Regions from separate parts of the Photobacterium sp. Alg240-V54 genome, predicted to be linked through region 2. Evidence: predicted binding sites of a transcription regulator. Region 2 holds the regulator's gene; the other holds the start of a gene.
What was found. The regulator PurR, encoded in region 2, represses purine synthesis genes. The targets are predictions, from matches to a motif close to TNANGNAAACGTTTNCNTNA.
Positions count from the first base shown of each region.

Region 1: a site for PurR is predicted at 6,599-6,618, ahead of G6R09_RS09200 (phosphoribosylaminoimidazolesuccinocarboxamide synthase). Genes of this name have one in related genera too.

Region 1 covers NZ_UNRL01000003.1:374-8,702, forward strand. The annotation lists partial or broken gene G6R09_RS09175 (zinc-binding dehydrogenase) at 1-217, shown strand, start outside; gene G6R09_RS09180 (dicarboxylate/amino acid:cation symporter) at 567-1,823, shown strand; gene G6R09_RS19860 (hypothetical protein) at 2,127-2,270, shown strand; gene G6R09_RS09185 (ATP-dependent helicase) at 2,274-4,589, opposite strand; gene G6R09_RS09190 (DUF445 family protein) at 4,804-5,517, shown strand; gene G6R09_RS09195 (metal-dependent hydrolase) at 5,753-6,517, shown strand; gene G6R09_RS09200 (phosphoribosylaminoimidazolesuccinocarboxamide synthase) at 6,736-7,839, shown strand; gene torE (trimethylamine N-oxide reductase system protein TorE) at 8,310-8,329, shown strand, end outside.
Region 2 covers NZ_UNRL01000004.1:146,315-154,643, reverse strand. The annotation lists gene G6R09_RS12460 (biopolymer transporter ExbD) at 1-241, shown strand, start outside; gene G6R09_RS12455 (hemin ABC transporter substrate-binding protein) at 241-1,161, shown strand; gene G6R09_RS12450 (iron ABC transporter permease) at 1,180-2,217, shown strand; gene G6R09_RS12445 (heme ABC transporter ATP-binding protein) at 2,214-3,011, shown strand; gene purR (HTH-type transcriptional repressor PurR) at 3,395-4,399, shown strand; gene G6R09_RS12435 (TfoX/Sxy family DNA transformation protein) at 4,777-5,364, shown strand; gene G6R09_RS12430 (carboxymuconolactone decarboxylase family protein) at 5,834-6,463, shown strand; gene G6R09_RS12425 (FAD-dependent oxidoreductase) at 6,453-8,329, shown strand, end outside.

The DNA of each region.
Region 1 (8,329 bases), on a different contig from region 2:
ATTCCAACTAGTGACTGGTCGTGTATGGCGTGGTTCTGCATTCGGTGGCGTTAAAGGTCGTTCAGAGCTTCCAGGTATCGTTGACCGTTACATGGCAGGTGAATTCCAACTTGATGACTTCATCTCATTCAACATGGGCCTAGACGACATCAACAAGTCATTTGACCTATTGCACGAAGGTAAGAGTATCCGTACGGTTATTCACTTCGATAAGTAATTATCAGCCTTAAACGGCGCTATTCTCAACGTATAGCAATATACGTTGAGAATTATTTTTATTTTCACTTGTTCAATACCATACGCTAATGGATTAGCAATTAACTCATTAACGATACTATATATAATTTCACTTATACCTTATTTGGATACACATCTAAATCATCGTTAATTGAGAATGGCATTTGCCACGCTCTGGCATCACTGTCAGAGCGTTTTTATTTATATACATAATAATATTTATTACATTTCTTGGATTAGGCACTCTAATTATTAATAAGCCTTTAGTATTCCAAGTTCTTCTTTTTATATTCTCGTTACGAAACGAACACCGAACAGAGACCTTTTTCATGAACCGTCGTCTATTCAAATCGTTACCTTTTCAATTAATGATTGCAGCTCTATTAGCATGGAGTATTGCTTCTTTATTGCCATTGCATGCTGGTTTTGAGCAGTCAACTGCATTTAAATTGTTAATGCTAACCAAAACAACTTATATCGGCTTACTCAAAATGCTGGTTGGGGTTGTGGTTCTATTATCCTTATTACAAGGTATTACTAGCATTGGCTCAACATCACGTTTAAAAACATTAGGTTATAAAACAATTGCCTTTTATAGCTTAACATCAACACTTGCAATTAGTTTAGGTTTAGGGGTATCACTGGCGCTTCCTAAATGGCCACATTTAATTGATACAGCAGAAGTCACTGTCGGTAGTAATGTTCAATTGATTGATAATAGCTCTTCTTCTGGTGGTGCTATTGCAGAAAAGTTATTTAACATGGCCTTGGTTAATCCTTTTCAAGCGCTCGCAACCACAAACTTATTAGCGATTGTTGTTTTTGCCTTATTACTTGGTATTGCATTATTAGCTAGCTTACCGCCTAAGCATGCTGTTTTTGAACTTATTTCAGGACTTAACATTGCTATAAATCGTGTTGTCTCTACGGTAATAAAATTAGCGCCGTTAGCTGTATTTGCGATTGTGTTTCAATTTACCGCTCAAAGTGGCAATAGTATTTTTGGTGAATTGGCACTGTTTGCTTTATTAGTGTTTTCATTGACATTAGTACATGGCGGAATTGTATTACCTCTGCTTGCTAAAATATTTACCGGTATTAAATATTCAACATTATTTCGCGCATTATCAGCGCCAATGGCTATGGCATTTGCAACATCATCAAGCTCTGCGACACTGCCACTGTCATTACAAACAGCCCAAGAAGATTTAAATATATCGCAACCCACCAGCAGTATGGTCTTGCCTCTTGGCTCTATTATGAATATGGATGGTACGGCATTATTTGAAGGGGTCGCTGCTATTTTTCTGGCTCAACTCTATGGCATTGAGCTGGGAACATCAGGCCTAATTATGATTTTTATTATGGCAATGGTGTCATCTATCGGTGCGCCAGGTATGCCATCAGGATCCATGTCAGGAATGCAACTTGTATTACTTGCCGTCGGTATTCCGCTTGAAGCTATTGCGATATTGCTCATTATTGAACGTCCACTGGATACTTTCCGTACAGCCGTCAATGTTGAGGGAGATCTAATCGCCGCGTTAGTTGTCGATAAATGGCAAAACCAGTCAACAAAAGTGTGATCTAGGTCTTTTTTAGCATGTTATCGTGTTATTAAGTAATGACCAAATATTGCTTTGACTCTCATTTAACCCTGCCATAGAATTTACACATAATGACAACAATTGGTTACTTAAACCAATTGTTGTCATTAAATTTTTTAACATCCTTTATATCAATAACAGTACTGTTTACTCAACAGGCGATATAATGGAGCCATTGGAAGCTCAAGGACGATGTTAATTCTCTAATAATTTAAGGCAACGACTTCCCCAGTAGTTTTGGTGTTGTGGATTGCCTTATCTATAAATTAATAGGTTTTAATTATGGTCAAAAAATTATTACAGTCGTTCGGATTTAAAAGTGCCGAAACTAAATCTCGTCAACTTCGTGAACGACTTGAGTTTGCTATGCAACAAAATTTAGGTCAACGTGAGTCTCGCGCCAACCGTGCTAGCAATCATCTATAGGTGTTAATTATATTTACGCGCCTTGGCACGCGCTACCACAATAAGACGATTAAGTAGTACCTTTTTCTTAGCCGTGCCCGCTTGATTTAATTCACGCACAATACGTGATACTTCTACTTCCAAATACTTCATTGGTTTTTGTACCAAACTACGAACCAACTTGTCAGCATTCTCAGGCATAGGCTGTTGTAACGCCCACTCATAGCTATATACACTTTCCCCGGTCGCATTTGGCTCTGGTAACGAAATAGAAACCGCTTTAGGCGGTAACTGCATGTCATCAAAACGTGCTAATCGGCGATAATATCCCTGTACTACAGCTGATTTATGATATGGTAATTCACCCTCTTGATATAATACCGGACCAATCTCTTGCGCTACATCAGCCTTTGATTCAATGATAAATTGACTGGCATTTTTATCCTTACGCACATACTGATCTTTTTTAGTATTTTCGACTGTATAATAAATTTTCGCACTCTGTTTTGCGCGTGTTATTGCCACATAGGCAAGTCGACGTTCTTCTTCAGTATCGGCAGAAATGCCCAATGCAGACCGGTTTACATAAGGAAAAGCATCTTTATCCCAATAAGGTAAATGAACCTGCGTATACTCACAGCCTTTAGCTCTAAATATCGTGGTTAATTGAACACTGTTATTATTTTGAGTCTGATTTTCAGCCGCTGATTGTTGAGTATAATATTCAAAATACTGCAATGCTTTTTCACAGTTTTGATCCATCGATTCAAGCACAGTTTCAACACTGTCTAAGCGCTCAACCGCCTCTTCAATTTCCGTCGCTGTTGCTTCAGTTTTCCAAATCCAAGTATCTAATTCACTGTCACGCCGATACTGCCTGTAAACAGCTAATGCTTTAAAATTGCCTTTCCGCTGTAGCATTAGCAATAACTCAATCCTATCTGTAAACGTTTCTAGATTTAATGTTGGTTGAATTTTTTGGGTTTGTTTTATGACAGCCAACCATTCAGAGCTTGGTCGGTGCGCTAGAGCCTCACACAAAGGGCGTAAGCTTTTATTCGGCACATAACAATGTGGGAATGATAATAAGTTAAACAACAAATTTGCTTGCTCATTATTGGCTAACGTCAAAAAGCGTCCAGTTGCCAATACCATAATATCCATTAGTAATTTAACTTCACGGCTATGAGTTAGCACTGAACCAATCGGCATGTGGTAAGGTATTTTCTTGGTTAAAAAAGCAAGTTCAAATAGCATTGCTTGCGACCAGCGCCGGACTAAAATAGCCACTTCTGCTGGTTGGCCACCCTGCGCAATGAAATCAGCGACTGATTGCGCAATTTCTCCCACTTGACGCGCAGTTCCGATAACATCAACCGTCGTATCAGCAACGGACTCATGAGCAATAGTTTGAAAGTCATGAAAACGCTGTTTATTATTGGCAATCAAATGGCTAGCGGCTAACGCTAAACTATGCCCAAAGCGAAAAGTGTGTGACAAACTATAAGTAGTTGCAGGCGCAAAATCTTGTTCGAAATTAAGCATAAATTGAGGTGCACTGCCGCGCCATTTATAAATACATTGATCAACATCGCCAACAGCAACTAATTGGGCTTGTGGCGACAACAATAATTTTAATAGCTGATATTGAGCGGTATTTATATCTTGGAACTCATCAACCATCATAAATTGAATTTGCTGATGGTAATGTTTCTGTAACGCGGGATCATTATTTAATAACTGGATTGTTTCAACCAGCCAATCATCAAAAAATAATTGCTTACGCTCTTTGCGGACCGTCTCAAAATTCCAAAAAGCTTCAATAATAAATTTATATTCACTGCTAATTTCAGACAGTTCAAACACTTCTTTTGGAGGTAACATATGTGCTTTTACCAGTCCAATAAAGCTCATCAGTAATTCAATGGTACGTGGATCTTTAAACTGCTGCTGTTTTTGATACGATTTTTCTTGAGCTGCCATTTGTCGCAATATCAGTTTAGCAATGGTTTTATCACTATCACCATTATTAAAGTCAATTTGGTAACCCGTCGCCGCTAAATACCCAGATTGTCTCAATAATTGAAAACAAAAGCTGTGAAAAGTATGCACAGGTACCCGTTCAGCTAACGGTATTTGAGCTAACTTGGTTTTAAAGTCGGTTCGAATATCGCGGTTGAACATCAACACCAGCATATTTTCAGCTGCTATCGTCTGTAATTTATGCTCAACAACACCGACTAATGTGGTTGTTTTCCCCGTTCCAGCACCCGCTACACATAGCGCATTACCTGACTGATGATAAATAAAAGCAGTTTGTTCAGCTGTAAAACGGGTCATTAACAATACTCAGTAGACAATAAATGCATAGCGAGCGAGTATAACAATTGCTATCTGAAGTTTAAATCGTAAAGCCGCCATTAGCATCAGCAAACACAAATGTAGCGTAGGTCTATTTCTATCTGTTAGAATTTGGCTAATTATAAATGGCAACATGCTATTTCCTGACCCAATGACCGTATCTCTCGGTGTTACAACGACTAAGAATTACCACATGTTAAAAAACAAAAGTTTCATGACCAACGCCCTTTCGCTATTACTGTTATTCATTGGTTATATTACTAACAACCACATTATTCTTTACTGTGGTTTATTTGCCTTTTCAGGTGCATTAACCAACTGGCTTGCTATTTATATGCTGTTTGAAAAAGTTCCCGGTCTATATGGATCAGGCGTTATTCCTGCCCGTTTTGAAGCCTTTAAAGCAGCAATCAAAGCATTAATGATGGAGCAGTTTTTTACTCAACAAAATATCAGCCGCTTTTTAAAACAAAGTAATGTTGGACCTGCACAATTAGACATGCAACCTATCATTCAAAAGATCGACTTTGCTCCAACGTTTGATTCATTATTGAATGTGATTATGGACTCATCATTTGGCGCTATGATCACCATGATGGGAGGAACGGAAGCGATGGAACCATTACGCGAACCGTTTATTGAAAAAATGCAACAATCAGTTACCGATATCAGCCAACAAGATAACTTTAAACAAGCACTCAAAGAACAACTTAGCCAACCAGAATCGTTAGGTGATATTGAAGGGACTATCGAAGATATTATTGATCAACGTCTCAATGAACTTACCCCTAAAATGGTTAAAGATATGGTTCAAAAAATGATCAGTGAACACCTTGGATGGCTAGTGATTTGGGGCGGTGTGTTTGGTGGCGTAATTGGTATCATTTCAGCATTAATTACTGGCTAATATTGATCGTTATCAGTCGTATTGTTAATAATCGACAATACGACTATCGCTGAACTTTTAATCGTGCACTTTGCTCTCTCTTTACTCTTCCATTATATATCGACAATAACGGTGAAAATGGCTCTTTTTTATCCAGTCAATTTCATTTATTACACCAAAAGTGTGATAAATGTTGAATAATGATAACCAACAGTGATAAATACCTGTATATGTATCCAGTTGGAATTCATTTTTCTTGGCAAATTTCTCAACCCATTTCACGGTTGCAGCAATTGTTAGTGGTTTAACAGCAACCACGCTTTTATCTGCAGACCATATTAGCCCTAGTATTGCACTATGGATGACCTTTTTTGGCACCATTGGTGGGCTTTTACCTGACATAGATTCAGACCATTCAACCTCAATGAAAGCCTTGTTCACGCTGTTAGCGGGGTTTTGCTGTTTTATACTTGTCAGCCATATTTACACCCAAGTCGCAATGCTAGAACTGATTCTTTACGTTGTATCACTATTTATTACGATTCGTTATTTTGGCAAAACAGTATTTGATCGCTGCACGGTACATCGAGGTGCATGCCATTCCATCGCATTTGTCACCCTTATTGCTCTATGTTGTGTACATATATGTGTCTTGCTTGGTCACACGGCAACCGACAGCTGGTTAGCAGGTGGGTTTGTGCTACTTGGTGGTATAGTTCATTTAGCATTAGATGAAATATACAGCGTTGATCTGTCAAATAAACGCCTAAAGTCATCATTTGGTACAGCACTTAAACCGTTTGCTTTTACCAAACCGTTTATCAGCCTAGCTCAAGTTATTGCGATTGTAATTTTATTTAATATCGCTCCTAGTTATGACGGCGCATTACACGTCATCACCAATTGGAGCCATTTCCAATTTACTCCAGTCTGGTTCAATATTGAAGACACAAAACAGTGGCTATTGCATATGTTTTATATTACACCCCGTGATTTACATGCCTTTTATCAACGATTTTAACTTCTCTTAATCAACTCATTCCTCATCATGTTAAGTACAATACTTCACTATTGTACTTACGTTTTATTATGATACGGCACTCAAGGCAATCGTTTGCTTTTTTGCTGGTAGTCCAACAATGAACCTAGTATTATGCCCAATAAGATGAGTGATTAAGCGACATATTGCCTTAAGCACTCTGTATTTCGATGCCATCGTTTTGAAATAGGAATTTCACCATGAGCCTTGCAAATCAAGTTCTTGCCGTCAATGACGACCTTCCCATCCGTACCGATAAACCCGTCCATAGTGGGAAAGTACGCTCCGTTTATTGGTTAACAGAAGCAGATAGCCGTCGTCTTATTCAACAAAAAGGCTATAACGTTCAACCTGATGCTCCTTTAGCAATAATGATCATCAGTGATCGAATTTCTGCATTTGATTGTATTTGGCATGGTGAAGGTGGTTTAAAAGGTGTTCCTGGTAAAGGGGCTGCACTCAATGCAATTTCAAACCATTGGTTTAAACTATTTAAAGATAATAACTTAGCTGATAGTCATATTCTCGATATTCCTCATCCATTTGTTTGGATAGTACAAAAAGCGAAGCCTGTAATGGTTGAAGCAATTTGTCGTCAATACATCACCGGTTCTATGTGGCGAGCATACAGCAATGGTGAACGTCATTTTTGTGGGATAGAGCTACCAGAAGGTCTAGCAAAGGATCAAAAACTTCCTCAACTACTGATGACGCCATCAACCAAAGGTATTCTCAAAGGCATTCCAAATGTTCCTGAAGCTGATGATGTTAATATCACTCGAAAAGACTTAATCGATAATTACCAAGCTTTTAATTTTCGCCACCCTGATGATATTAATGTCTACGAAAAACTCTTAGCTGATGGCTTTAATGTCATTAGTGACCAATTAGCTAATTTAGACCAAATTTTTGTCGATACTAAATTTGAGTTTGGTTATGTTACAGACACCAATGGTGACGAAAAACTAATTTACATGGATGAAGTCGGCACACCAGATTCATCACGTATTTGGGATGGCGCAGCCTATCGTGATGGGCAGATTGTTGAAAACTCAAAAGAAGATTTTCGCCAAGTGTTATTAAATTATTTCCCTGATCCTGATATTTTATTAAATAAAGAACGGATGCCTGAACGCTTTGCATTAGCGAAAAATAATGCATTGCCTCAAGAAGTATTAATGCAAATTTCTACAATATATACCAGTATTGCAGAAAAAATTACCGGTAAAGCAATTGTCTTAAGCCAAGATCCTAAAGCCGAAATCATTGATATTTTACGTCATCAATATCAGCTTATTGATTAATATTTTTGTAGGGGGCTATGCCACATGTGCGCCATAGCTCTCTTGTTCTAATACTAATATTCTATTCATATTTCCCTTACCATTATTGTTTAACATGCTTTTTTATTTACACTATCCCACCATCAAATAACCCAACCCACACAACCATAACAACCAAGAAAAATCGCACAAAAAAACCAACCAAACATCAACATTTACATCGAAAAACCCAACAAGATCACAACACCAACAACCACGAAACCCTGCAAAAAAAACAAACAATCACACTTACTATTTCACTAACTTTCACATAACCACTTTTACCATTAACAATTACTGTTAATGTCAAAAAAATACCATTTTATCCGTAAAATAATGCATTTATTAATTGAATAAATACAGCAGTCTACTTTATGATCACATTGCAATTAGAATTGATATAAATATTTATAAGAACTCATTTTTTACATTTAACAATCTCAGGAGGTTTTATGAGCAGTATTACTGATCC
Region 2 (8,329 bases):
TGATCCAATTACTATCAATTTGGTCGCAACTGAACCTTATTGGGCATTACAAGGCCAAACCATCAATGACTGGGATAGTTTTAACCTGCAGCTATTAGCCGCAGTCAAAGCTGCTCCCAATAAACCGGTTGTGATTGGCGCTGATAAAAAAGCCTCGGTCGAACAAATGCTCAAACTGTTAGCTTTTCTACAAAAAAACGACATCAAAGCCACTCAACTATTAATGGAAGAACAACAATAATGGACCGTCATCACTCTGTTTTTATCGCACCTTCTTGGGGTCATATTGCTCGCAAAGCACTGTTGCCAATTACACTATTAATAACAGCATCAAGCTTGTTTTCACCACAGGCTCAGGCTCAACCTGATTCTGATTCGCCACGAGTCATCAGTGCGGGTGCTGCAATTACGGAGATTATTAATGCTCTAGGTGCTGAGCAACAATTGATTGCTGTAGATGTCACCAGTAAAAACTTAGTCGCACCGAGCCTGCCTAAAGTAGGCTATCACCGCCAACTATCAGCAGAAAGTTTGATTGCATTAGCGCCAACTAAAATCATTGGCTCTGATGAAATGGGGCCACCAAAAACATTAACCCTTTTAAAACAGTCAGGGGTTGAAGTGGATATCGTCAATGGCGGTGAAACAGTGGCTGATTTACTGCATCGTATTGATCAAGTCGCGGCATTAACCCAACATCAACAGCAAGCGCAGCAACTTAAGCAACAACTCCAAACCAGCGTGGATGCCATCAAACAGCACAATTTAGATCAACAACACCCGCTTAAAAAGGTGTTGTTTTTAATGATCCATGATGGTCGTCCAATCAGTATTGCGGGCAAAAATACCACCGCCGATAGCATTATTACTTTAGCAGGTGCAATTAATCCTGCCGCGCAATTAGTGGCTAATTATAAGCCAGTATCAACGGAAGCTATTTTGCAGATGCAACCCGACATTATTTTATTAAGTGATCGCACCACTGCATCAATTAACAACATGCAACAGTTGCTGGAAAAAATGCCCATGTTAGCGGCAACACCTGCGGCAAAAAACAATGCCATTGCGGTGATTGACGGTACAGCCCTGATTGGAGGATTAGGTATTCACAGTATTAATGAAGCCATGCGCCTTAATGGTGTTTTTTATCCACAATCGTAAATTGAGATCAATGTCGTCATGAATGTTACTCGTATTTCTCCCTCCGTCATTTACGTGATCAGTATCTGTTCGCTTTTATTTGCGCTACTCAGTTCGATTGCGATAGGGCCGATGGATATTAGCTATAAAGACAGCTTTATTGCCCTGTTACCCGGCGAGCATCACCTTGCGACTCATGTTGATTTAGTGATCCATCAAATACGGTTACCACGGACATTATTATGTATTGCGATTGGCGCTATATTGGCAATTTGTGGTGCCGTGTTACAAGGGTTATTTCGTAACCCTCTTGCCGACCCTGGTATTATTGGTATATCAGGCGGTGCTGGCCTAGGAGCGGCATTTGCAATCATTTTATTTGCTCCGCTGATGACGCATTACCCACTATTAATGAACATTGGTGCCGTACCCTTTTTTGCTTTTTTAGGTGGCGCAATAAGTACTTATTTGGTGTATCACCTTGGTACTGACAAAAATGGCACCTCTGTCGTGGTTATGCTGCTTGCAGGGGTTGCGATTGGTGCAATATCTGGCGCAGGACTGGGGTTATTAAATTACATTGCTGATGACCAAGCCCTACGTGATTTCTCTTTATGGTCTATGGGCTCACTTGCTGGGGCTACATGGTCTGGTATTGGGTTAGCTTTTATAAGCCTTATCGTGATTTATTATTATTGTTACCGTCAAGCAAATGCACTTAATGCGTTTTTATTAGGTGAAGCCGAAGCCCGTCATATGGGGGTTGATGTTCAACACCTTAAACGCAGTTTAATTATTGTGTGTGCCGCAGGAGTTGGGATCACCGTTGCGATTACCGGCCCAATTGGTTTTATTGGTCTGGTTATTCCGCATTTAGGGCGCATGATTTCAGGCCCTAACCATAAGACATTGTTGCCAATATCGGCTATTTTAGGCGCTTTAATACTACTCGTCGCAGATATGATCGCCCGTAGTGCGTTTGCACCACAAGAACTTCCGGTAGGTATTATTACCGCTATTTTAGGCGCTCCATTTTTTATCTATCTACTTAATAAGCAAAAAGGCAGAATCGCATGACGGCGACACTCTCACACTCGACGGCGATTACAGCACGTAACTTACAGCTCACATTAGCCAATAAAGTGTTATTAGATAATTTCAGTATTGATATTAAAGCAGGTCAAGTTACTGCGCTATTAGGCCCTAATGGCGCGGGTAAAAGCACCTTGCTTAAAATCTTATGTGGTGAGATTTCACCTGAAAGTGGCGATGTGGCATTTTTCAATCGTGATATCAATGATTGGCAACGCGCAGAACTGGCGCGTCATTTAGGCATTCTACCGCAGCACAGTTCACTCTCTTTTAGCTTTACCTGTAAAGAAGTGGTAGAACTTGGCACTATGCCATTGTGTTTATCTCGCCAAGAAATCAATCACATCACTAACCAAACAATGGCTAATACCGATGTGCTTGAGCTTGCTCAGCGGTTGTATCCCACCTTATCTGGTGGTGAAAAACAACGGATCCATTTTGCACGAGTATTAACCCAATTAAGCCAAGCCGATGATAAATGCATTTTAATGTTAGATGAGCCAACTTCAGCCTTAGATTTAGCCCATCAACATAAAACGCTACAAATGGCACAAACGATGGCAGCTCAAGGTGCAGCGGTGATCGTGGTATTACATGATCTTAATTTAGCGGCCCAATATGCTCAGCGGATGGTAATTATTCAACATGGAAAAATTCAAGCCGATGGCACACCATGGCAAGCATTAAATCCGGCAGTGATTAATACTGTCTATGGTTGGCAAGTTTCTGTTCACCGCCATCCTATCCATGATTACCCTTATCTATTATCAGCATGTTAACTAACCACACATGATGAGTCCATCAAGTAAATTTCAGTAACACTACGATAAATTTGCTGAAATTTACGTTTTTTTGTTGATAGCATCAAATATTTTAATCCAAAACAATAGAATCGTTGCACTACGCGAAACACTCAGTAAAATGTGAACGCAAGCGATTACACTTGAAAAATATGTAATAATTATAAAGCCGCAAAATAGATGCGGATTTTGTTGTTGGATACTATTTAAGTATGTAACAGATACATAATCGGTGCCAAATTGAATAATTAACGAGACGACTAACGCAATAAGATGGATTTTATATCTCTCAGTGATTACTCAATTTGGTACCACACCATTGGCTAGAATCATTTCTAGCGCTCATTATTAGAAGAATAAATATGGCAACCATTAAAGATGTTGCACGTATGGCTGGTGTTTCAACGACAACAGTCTCACACGTGATCAATAAAACGCGCTTTGTCGCAGAAGCAACGCAGAAAAAAGTTCTTGCTGCCGTTGAAGATCTTAACTACGCACCAAGCGCAGTGGCACGCAGTTTAAAATGTAACACGACTCGTACCATCGGTATGCTGGTGACTAAATCAACCAACCCATTTTTTGCTGAAGTTGTGCATGGTGTTGAAGAGTATTGTTACCGTGAAGGTTACACTCTGATCTTATGTAATACCGAAGGCAACCTTTCTAAGCAACGCGATTACTTACGCATGTTGGCAGAAAAACGTGTCGATGGCTTATTAGTAATGTGTTCAGATCTCGATCAGAAGTTATTGGATCTACTTGAGCGCCAAAAAGATTTACCTATGGTAGTCATGGATTGGGGCCCAGAAAGCCCACATACTGATAAAATTCAAGATAATGCCGAACAAGGTGGCTATATTGCGACTAAATATTTTATCGAACATGGTCATACCCGTATCGGTTGTCTATCTGGCCACAATGATAAATCGACCTGTCGTGAGCGCTTAAAAGGCTTCAATAAAGCGATGACAGAAGCAAATTTAGAGGTTAACCAAGACTGGATCCTTGAAGGCGATTTTGAGTGTGATTCTGCTGTCGAAGCTGCTGAGAAATATATTGCGATGACTGATCGCCCAACCGCTATTTTTTGTTTTAATGACATTATGGCGATGGCACTGATTAGTACCTTTGAACAAGCGGGACTACGCGTACCGAATGACATTTCTATCATTGGTTATGACAACATTGATCTTGCGCCCTACTTTGCGCCGCCACTAACGACTATCCACCAGCCAAAACGTCGCTTAGGTAAAACAGCAATTAAAATTTTGATGGCACGAATGAAAGACAAAGATCACGAACCTCAAATTTTTGAAATGGCCCCTGCTATCGTTGAACGAAAATCTGTTAAAGATCTACGCTAATAGCGTTATCTATTTATCAAGCCAATAATTATATTGGCTTTTTTTTCCTATCAATATAATTCCCCTGCCTCTAAACGCTATTAAAACGTTGTTTCTTACCAAGAAATATGAGCGATATCACATATTCATCAGCTTTCATCAATATTCAAACTTCACTTGTTAAAAGATAGAATATAATGATTCATGTAAATACATATAATAGTAAGCAAAAGACTTACAAACTATAAATAAAACTTCGCTATTGATAAGTCTATTTATAGAGTAATACATGAATGATTTAAAGTAGTTCGTTTGTGATGTAAATAACTTTATTAATAAAAGTAAAACGACAACTACTTTAATGTTAGGTGACACTCATTTATTCACCGAGTAGAAGTATGGACAAACCAATATTAAAAGATTCATTAAAACTATTAGACCATTTAGGTAATGTAAAATCGCGTTCTATGTTTGGCGGTTTTGGTATTTTCGCAGGAGAAGCAATGTTTGCTCTTGTGGTAAATAATAAACTCCACCTACGTGCAAACGCGAAAACAGAAGAGGAATTTAAACAAGCGGGTTTAGAACCATATATTTATAAAAAACGTGGTTTCCCTGTCATTACAAAACATTACGCTATTCTTGATGAATGGTGGCAACACCCAGAGAAAATTGTCGAGCAGGCAAAATATTCTCTTGAGGCAGCACAAGCTGATAAAAAAGCCAAAGACTGCTGTACACCAGATAGAATTAAAGACTTACCCAACTTACGGCTTTCAAATGAACGAATGCTCAAAAAAGTAGGTATTAAAACTATCAAACAACTGCATGACATTGGCGCACTCGAAGCTTATAAGGCGTTACAAAAAACACAAGAAACGTCGTTAAGTATAGAATTGTTATGGGCACTTGAAGGTGCTATACATGGCCAACACTGGTCAGTAATACCAGAAAGCAGACGCAATGAACTGCTAGCAAAACTATAATAAATATATTCGTCAACTGGCTAAGTGACGCTTAAGAATAAAGAGGCCCAGTGCCTCTTTAATTTATTCTACTTTGGTATTAACACGCTATTTAAAGCATCCCTCGATAGAATGTAAATTAAAAATAATAGCTTAATATCATTTATTTAAATATATCGACTAATAGATGATATAAATATTAAATAAAACGTAATTTTTTTGTTTTATATTTTATTCATTTATCAGTTCTCTTCTGGCGTCTTAAACGTATTTTTAACGTTCGATAATGATTACTCACCATTCATCAACGTTTGCATATCATTGTGCCCACCACATTCTTTTTGCTGCCTCTCAAGGTTGTATTTGTTGCTGCAATTTCAACCAATTGCAATAATAAACAAATTTTTTCTTATTAAATGAAATACAATGTCACTTTTTCTGGTCTTGGTAGTTAAGAGTCGTTGTGACTTACTTTTTATAAGGACATTCCTTGCGTATATTAACCAAAAATACATTCTCATTATGGGTAAAACCTTTACTGTGGTTACAAGAACGCCATTTTGGAAAAGTACTCAATCCTGCTAAGTTATGGGGACGTAAGCCGGTACTCTTCTGGTTAGTGGCGGTGTTCTTTGGTTACCTTGATCGTAAAAAATCCCCACTTGATGCCGTGATACGTTCATTGGTTTGCGTTCGTGTATCACAACTCAATAACTGTGCCTTCTGTGTTGATGCTAACGGCATGAAACTCGCAGAACGCTGTCACTCAGTCGAGAAAATAAAAGCATTGGCAAATTGGCAATCTTCTAGCCACTTCTCCGCACAAGAGCAAGCGGTACTGACCTACACTGAAGCCATGACTATTACTGGTGAACACGTTAGTGACGAAATGCTTGCCGCTCTCGCAGCGTGGTATAGCAGTGATGATATCATCGAGTTAACCGCCTTAATTAGCTTTCAAAATTTATCCGCAAAATTTAATACTGCGCTTGACGTGCCTGCACAAGGTTTTTGCTCATTGCCAATTCAACCACAAACAAATAATGCTACTCAACAACCAACGACTAATGATTCTTCGACTTCAACTGAACAGCCACCAAGGAGCTTAGATGAAAAATAACAAAATTGTATTATTGGCTGTAATCGCTGTATTTATTGGTGCTTGGTTCTATTTTGATCTCGGGCATTTTCTAACCCTAGAATATGCCAAGCGCGAACAATTAGCGCTACAGGATCATATTGCTGAAAACCCAATAACGTCTTATATCAGCTTTTTTAGTCTGTACGTATTAGCCACTGCCCTTTCTATTCCTGGCGCATCAATTTTAACCCTGCTAGGTGCCGCGTTATTTGGCTTCTGGACCAGTTTGATCATGGTGTCGTTTGCCAGCACCATTGGCGCAACATTGGCATTTTTATCGAGCCGTTTTATCTTACGCGACTGGGTGCAAGCAAAGTTTGGTCAGCGTTTAACAACATTAAATCAAGGTATAGCCAAAGAAGGGGCTTTTTATTTACTGAGCTTACGTTTAATCCCCGTTTTTCCGTTTTTTCTAATCAACCTACTGATGGGATTAACAGCGATTAAAGCATGGACTTTTTTCTGGGTAAGCCAATTAGGTATGCTAGCCGGAACGGCGGTTTATATTAATGCCGGAACTCAACTAGGAAAAATAGAATCATTAAGCGGCATTATCTCTGCGCCCGTTTTAGTCTCTTTATTTTTATTGGGGCTGTTTCCACTCATCGCTAAATGGATTATGAAAGTTATGGAAAATAAAAAACGCTATCAACAATGGCAAAAACCGACCCACTTTGATCAAAATTTAGTGGTCATTGGCGCCGGTGCGGGTGGTTTAGTCAGTGCCTATATTGCTGCGGCAGTCAAAGCTGAAGTGACATTGATTGAACGCCACAAAATGGGCGGTGATTGTTTAAATACCGGTTGTGTACCCTCAAAAGCGCTTATTCGTGCCGCGCACACTGCTGCTGATATTAAAAATGCCGCTAAATTGGGTATCGATGCTCATATCGATAATGTCAATTTTGCACAAGTTATGGGCCGTATTCATAACGTGATAGCAAAAGTTGAACCGCATGATTCTATCGAACGTTACTCTAAACTCGGGGTTAACTGCGTAACGGGTGATGCCACAATCTTGTCACCATGGGAAGTTGAAGTGAATGGCGACCGTATTACAACTCGTAATATTGTAATAGCAACGGGCGCGCGTCCTCTTGTACCAGACATTCCAGGTTTAAAAACGGTTGATTACTTAACTTCAGACACCATCTGGCAACTTACTGCCCTTCCTAAACGGTTATTGATTTTAGGTGGTGGCCCGATTGGCTGTGAATTAGCACAGAGTTTCTGTCGATTAGGCGCTGAAGTAACAGTTGTTGAACGCTCATCACAACTATTGAGCCGTGAAGATACTGACGCTGCAACATTGGTTGAGCAAGCCCTCACCAGTGATGGTGTTAATGTTTTATTGCAACATAACGCTGTAAAGTTTGAATCGATTATTGATGATAACGGCGTTCGAACTCAACGAGCGTTGCTAGAACACAATAACCACCAGCTTGCTGTAGAGTTTGATGCGGTAATGGTCGCGTTGGGACGCGTAGCAAATGTACAAGGGTTTGGCTTAGAACAACTCGGCATTACCACAACTGAACGCGGCACTGTCGCTGTTAATCAGTATCTACAAACGCAATACCCAAATATTTATGCTGTTGGTGACGTTGCTGGCCCCTATCAACTGACACATGTTGCCGCTCATCAAGCTTGGTATGCCGCTGTAAACAGTTTGTTTGGTTCACTGAAGAAGTTCAAAGTCGATTATTCCGTGATCCCTGCTGTAACTTATACTGCACCAGAATTAGCGCGAGTGGGGATTAACGAAAAAGAAGCACAATCGCAAAATATTGACTATGAAGTCACTCGCTACGGGCTTGATGATTTAGATCGGGCTATTGCCGATGG